DNA from 2 places in the Gilliamella sp. Fer1-1 genome. Region 1 is predicted to be linked to the other one. Evidence: riboswitches for the same ligand, from Rfam matches in the RefSeq annotation. Region 1 holds a riboswitch; the other holds the start of a gene.
The links. Region 1 has a riboswitch for thiamine pyrophosphate ahead of thiB (thiamine ABC transporter substrate binding subunit). Riboswitches for the same ligand answer to the same signal wherever they lie in the genome.
Positions count from the first base shown of each region.

Region 2: another riboswitch for thiamine pyrophosphate. It lies ahead of thiM (hydroxyethylthiazole kinase); the one in region 1 lies ahead of thiB (thiamine ABC transporter substrate binding subunit).

Region 1 is NZ_LZGX01000037.1:35,778-39,206, forward strand. Features, by position in the region: gene thiP (thiamine/thiamine pyrophosphate ABC transporter permease) at 1-843, opposite strand, end outside; gene thiB (thiamine ABC transporter substrate binding subunit) at 858-1,862, opposite strand; TPP riboswitch at 1,903-2,013, opposite strand; partial or broken gene A9G28_RS05415 (IS3 family transposase) at 2,713-3,429, shown strand, end outside.
Region 2 is NZ_LZGX01000104.1:1,184-4,612, forward strand. Features, by position in the region: gene thiD (bifunctional hydroxymethylpyrimidine kinase/phosphomethylpyrimidine kinase) at 1-679, opposite strand, end outside; gene thiE (thiamine phosphate synthase) at 690-1,331, opposite strand; gene thiM (hydroxyethylthiazole kinase) at 1,340-2,128, opposite strand; TPP riboswitch at 2,185-2,286, opposite strand; gene trkA (Trk system potassium transporter TrkA) at 2,326-3,429, opposite strand, start outside.

The DNA of each region.
Region 1 (3,429 bases):
TGAAACAGGCAAACGGTAACTTTGCCTAACATAGCATGTATTAGGTTTTTGATGGTGGTTATTGTTATGAGTAAATTTTTGCATCAAACAAATAAAACAAACACAACAAATAAACTGTAAACAAGCTAAAAGCACAGCTTGAGCTAAATCTAAATCACGAATAGATTGATAAATGGCGACTTCAAATGTTGTATATTTTGGTCCGCCTCCTAGCGCTAATACGATCGCAAAGCTAGAAAAACACAGCATAAAAATAAGCGCAGCCATCGGGAACAGCTGCCGACGCAGTAATGGCCACTCAATCAATTTAAAGTAAGTAAAACTTGAAAAGTTTAATTGTGCAGCTAGCTGTTTGTGTTCAACTGGTGCACTATTTAACGTTCGATAGAATAGACAGCAAGCATACGGAAAATTTAAAAATACATGTGCAAGTAAAATGCCTGTTAACCCATAAATCGATGTCATAAATGGCACACCAAAATAACCGAAAACAGCCGCTAATAAGCCCTGTTTACCATAAACCGACAACAGCCCAGTGACGACAACAAGTGTCGGTAAAATAAAGGTAATTGGCATAATGCGCAATAATAATCTTTTACCTAAAAAATCAATCATCGACAAAGCTTTAGCCATGATAATTGCCAATAATACAGATAATAAAGTCGATAATGTTGCTTGAAATAAAGTTATCCAAATAACATGTAATAAATACTCATCAAAATAGACGACTAAATTATTAAATTTAATCGCAGTCAAACAAAGCGCAAAGAGTGCTGCGCCTAATATCATTAAGATCAGGCTAGCAGCGCTAATTCCTGGGAGTAATATTCTTAACTTCAACATTAGGTAAAATAAAACTACTTGCTAATGGCAGATTGCCATTCTCGTACCCACGTTTTTTGATTATGTTCAACTTGCTTTGCATCAAACTCAAGCGCTTTATTTATAGGTTTAACTTGCTTAAAAGCTTCGGGTAACGATGTATTAATAATAGGGTACATGGTATTTTTCTCAGCAAATTGACGTTGCACATTGGGGGTCAATAAATATTGCAAAAAAGCCCGTGCTAATTCGGGTTGCTGACTATATTTAGTAATACCAGCAACTTCAACTTGACGATAATGCCCTTCATCAAAAATAGCCGCAGCATAACGATGATCATTATCATTCATAATATGAGCAACAGGTGAAGTGCTATAGCTAAGCACAAAATCAGCTTCACCCTTTAAAAATAGCCCATAAGCTTCACTCCAGCCCTTAGTTACTGTCACGGTGTTTTTAGCTATTTTTTGCCATGCTGATGAGGCATCATCACCATAAATATTCTTTATCCAAAATAATAAACCTAACCCCGGAGTGCTAGTTCTAGGATCTTGATAGATAATCTTCCAGTTAGCTTTATTATCAACTAATTCATGCATAGAGCGTGGTGGATTGCTGATTTTTTGTTGATTATAAATAAAAGCAAAATAGCCAAAATCATAAGGCACAAAATCATCATCCCACCAGTTGGTATTTAAATTATCGGGTTTATTGATTTGGTGAGGAATAACAATATTGGCTTGTTTAGCCTGTTCTAAAAGATTATTGTCTAATCCCAAAACAACATCGGCATTGGTCTTATCGCCCTCAAGACGCATTCGATTTAAAATCGACACGCCATCGCCTAATGTAACAATCTCAACTTCACAGCCACACTGCGCTTCAAATCCCTTTTCAATTGCCCGCCCTGGTCCCCACTCAGAAATAAAAGAGTTGTAACTATACACAATCAAGGTGGGTTTTATATTGGTAGCATTTGCAATATTTGCCATAAAAAGTGCAGATAATACCAAAGATAATAACAATTTTTTACAAAACATTTTGCCTCCAAAATAGCAAATAAAAGACAAAAGGTTTGAGTAGGTATAATAACTCAAATCCCTCCGCTGGCATGATCCAGTTCAGGTTCGACGGGTTATGCTAATTTAACGATCTAACATTCTCAGCCCTCAGGCACCCCGTTGAGAACATTAATTAGTGTAGTGTTTAGGATTATGTTTGTAAACAACCAAACAAATAAAGCATTATGAACAAAACAACAAGAAATTAAAACAACCATTGATTTTATTGTTTTTTTTATGATTTTGCTTTAAAACAAAAAAGACACTTACTACGCTGAATGCTCGAAAACGAATCGATATCAATTTTTCATCAGCTTATCCATAACAAAATTAAGCTTTTGATGTCTGAAATTCTCATACCGCCGTATTTTTCCCGCCATTGATAAAAAGTTGAATTACCCATGCCCTATTTACAGCGCCGTACTTTAACAGAAATATCAGCCTCAGACTCTTTTAAAATAGATACAATTTTGTAAATATCCCCCTAAAATAGTACAAATCATAAGAGAACATATTATATGTCAAAAAATTTAGTGCAGAGTTTAAACAATAGCCAGTGGTTTGATATTGCTTTATCCACTTATCTAATGCGGATTTAGTGATGTCATATTCAGTAATAATATTTGTTTATTTTTTAGCATGTTGATATAGAATCACCATTTGTTTTTTTAATTGGTAAGTAAAACTGCGTTTTTTCTTCTTGAAATGCGATTTACCATGGGTGATTTCTTTTGTTTTTTGTTTATCGTAACAATTGTAACTACCCCCTAAAATAGTACAGCAAAAAAGTAGAAAATTCTCTATGATAAAAGTAAAAGAGGATTCAATTATGAAAAAAATGACTGAACATCAAATCGTAGCTATTTTAAAAGAAGCTGAAGCGGGTATTCCCGTTAAAGAGCTGTGCCGTAAATAGGGCATGGGTAATTCAACTTTTTATAAATGGCGGGAAAAATATGGCGGTATGGAAACTTCAGACATCAAACGTCTAAAAGAACTCGAAGCGGAAAACCGCAAGCTTAAGCAGATGTTTGCCGAACTGAGCTTAAAATCCCAGCTTCAGGAAGAAATCATAAAAAAGCTTTAGTGCCAACTGGGGCACGTAAAATGTGGGCACAGCAACTACAACAAAATCATTTGGTTACTATTGCTATGAGTTGTGCCATTGTTGGTTTAAGTCGTTGTGCTTACTATTATCAACCTAAGTTACAGGATGATTCGGTGATTGTTTCGGTGCTGAATGCTATTACAGATAGGCATTTACGCTGGGGCTTTCCTAAATGTTTTAATCGTATCAGAAAGCTCGGCTATCAATGGAATCATAAACGGGTATATCGGGTGTATTGTGAATTAAAGCTTAATCTCAGGGTAAAGCGTAAAAAACGCATTCCTCCACGATACCCAGAAAGGTTATTAGTCCCCAATAAACAAGGTGAATGTTGGTCAATGGATTTTATGAGTGACAGTAGTCGTAATCAACGTCGCTTTAGGACATTCAATGTCATCGATGACTTTAATCGTGAGGCGTTAGGGATTGATATTGCAG
Region 2 (3,429 bases), on a different contig from region 1:
AATTATATTTGGGTAATAATGCGGTAATTGCTGCAGATAGTGTGCAACCTGTTCCGTGAGTATTTTTAGTTTGAATTCGTGGAGAAGTTATTCTTATTACATTATCTTGGGTTATCAAATAATCAGGGCTTTGACTACCTAACAAATGCCCGCCTTTCATTAAAACCGCTTTGCAACCCAATTTGAGTAATTCATCCCCTTGCTTTTGCATATCATCTTCGTTTTTGGCCTCACCACAATCAAGTAGTGCTGCTGCTTCAAGAATATTAGGAGTAACAATGGTTGCTAAGGGTAATAATAACTCACGAATAGCAGTTATGGCATCAGATTTGAGCAAGGGATGTCCTCCTTTAGCTATCATTACAGTATCTAAGACGATAGCAGGAATAGAATTTATGCTAAGAAGGTGGTGAACAGCTATAACTATCTCTTTATTCATTAGCATTCCCATTTTTACACTATTAATCTGAATATCTTGATATAGCGTATTGAATTGAGCTGCAACAAATTCAGGGGTAATAGCTAATACCGCATCAACCCCTCGTGTGCTTTGTGCCGTTAATGCAGTGATAACTGACATGCCATAAGCCCCAAGTGCCGAAAAAGTTTTTAAATCGGCTTGAATTCCTGCGCCACCGCTGGGATCTGACCCAGCAATGGTTAATGCAATTGTTGTCATAATGTATACCCTATTTAGCCTTCTTGATTTGAGTAATGAGCGATAACGTCGCTTGCTCAATATCTTGTTTACCACAAATAGCTGAAACCACAGCAACGCCGTCGATACCTGTTTGAATAACGTTAGTCACATTATTTTCATCAATACCGCCAATAGCTACAGCAGGACATTGCTTTAGTTCTATTAGTTCAATTAATTGTTCGGTTCCCAGTGCTACTCCTGCATCTTTTTTCGTTGCGGTTGGAAAGATAGGACCAATACCAATATAATCAACCTTATGCCATGGAACGCTATCAAGTTGCCGTCGATTAGCGATCGAAAATCCTAACCATTTATCTCTGCCAATTAATTGACGAGTAACATCAACAGGAAGATCACTTTGTCCAATATGTACACCATCGGCATCAACGGCTAAAGCAATATCGACATGATCATTAATAAACAGTGGTACGGGCGTTTCATTCAGCGCTTCTTTCAATGCTAATGCGGCATAATACCAATCTTTACCGCTAAACTTATGTTCAGATCTTAACTGTACTGCAGTTGCCCCATTGGAAACAGCAATTTTTGTGGTATTTACCATGCCACTAATACCACCACATAATAATGGATCAAGGATCAAATAAAGCGTTAAATCTAATTGCTTTTTCATCTTGTCCCTTATTGATGTAATGAATTAAATAGAGATAGTTGATCTAGTAATGATACCGCAAAGGTACCTAATCCTTGCTGTTTATTGGCACGTTGACCTGCTTTTTTCATCATAAAACAAGCTGAGGCGGTAGCTGATAAAGGATCTGGTGAATTGGCAATAAAAGCAGCTACCATAGCAGATAGTGCACAGCCTGTTCCTGTTACTTTTGTTAAAGCAATATCCCCACCAGTAATGCTATATAAGATGTTGCCGTTAGTGATATAATCAATATCCCCCGTCATTGCAACAATCGTTTGATATTTTTGTGCAAGTGCTTTGGCTGCATGTACAGCAGATGTCGTTGAGTTTTGACCATCAGGTCCTTTCGATGATCCATTTTCACCATTTAGTACTAATATTTCTGATGCATTACCGCGTATGACTGTTGGCTTTAATGATAGTAATTGACATACAATTTGAGTTCGATAATCAAGCGCCCCCCCCACAGCGACAGGATCAAGTACCCATGGAGTTTGTGTTTGCAAAGCTTGGGTTGTTGCTAATAACATACTTTTGGCTGTGCTACTGTTAATGGTGCCAATATTAATCAATAAACTATCCGCAATGGCGACAAATGATTCCACCTCTTGCTTGGCAATAATCATTGCTGGTGATACGCCAATAGCGAGTAACACATTTGCGGTAAAATTTTGCACGACATCATTTGTAATACAATGCACTAATGGGTTTTGTTGTTTTACATGATGGATAAAAGGCGTTGCTTGTACTAATTGAAATGGCTTATTGTCTAACATATTTATTCCCTGTTATTTTAGAACTAAAATATTGGGAAGAATTTGCCAAATTAAAGCTAAGACGGCTTAGACTTCCCTACGCTGGCATGATCCAGATCAGGTTCAACGGGTAAAATCTCAGTTTTTTGTCAAAACAAAAAACACCCCGAGTCAAAATTTACTCATTCATTATGAACTGACTATCAGTTTTTAACAAGCTATTGTAATAACTTTTCAATATCTGTTATTGCCTTTCTATCTGGCAAAAAGATGATTAGATGATCATTATCTTCTATCATCAAATCAGTATTAATAATAATTACATCTTCACCACGAACAACAGCTCCAATTGTTGCGCCTGAAGGTAGTTTTAAGCCATTAATATTTTTACCCACCAGTCTTGATGTATCATTATTGCCTTTAGCAACCACTTCGACAATTTCAGATTCGCCTTGCCTTAGCGAAACGACTTTAACCATACCAGTTTGTCTTACATGACTTAATAGTTCTGAAATGGTGGCATGTTGTGGCGATATTGCGATATCAATCACACTATCATTAATCAATTCAAGGTAGGCTTGGCGTTGAATTAGTACGATCACTTTTTTTGCGCCCATTCTTTTGGCAAGCATAGATGACATGATATTGGATTCATCGTCACCAGTGACTGCAATAAAAAGATCGGTAAGCTCGACTTGCTCTTGTGAAAGTAATTCTTGATCGGATGACTCACCATGCAACACTGTGGTATTAACCAGTTGCTCGGCAATGAGTTCGGCTCGCTCAGCATTGCGTTCAATTAACTTGACTTGGTAATCATTTTCCAAACGCTTTGCTAAAGCAACAGCAACACTACCACCACCACTAATAATGATTCGCTTATAAGGTTTTTCTAATCGTTGTAGTTCACTGGTTACAGCTTTGATATTAACTGGTGGCGTAATAAAATACACCATATCTCCCGCTTCAACCAAGGTTGAGCCAAGCGGACGAATAAAGCGGTTTTTACGATAAATAGCAACCACTCGCGCTTCAACATGAGGTAAATGTTCTTTGAGCTCGGATAATTCACTGCCAACTAAAGCACCGCCATAATAAGCCGTTACCGCCACTAGACACACTCGGTTATCATAAAAAGAAGCAAATTGCAATGAGCCAGGGTATTGAACTAATTGACTTATATGATTAGTGATAAGATTTTCTGGGGCAATGATATGATCGATATTAATACAGTCTTTATTGAAAAAAGGATAATTTTCATCATTATATTCAGGCGCTCTAATGCGAGCCACTTTTTGTGGAATACTAAATAAGACATGACC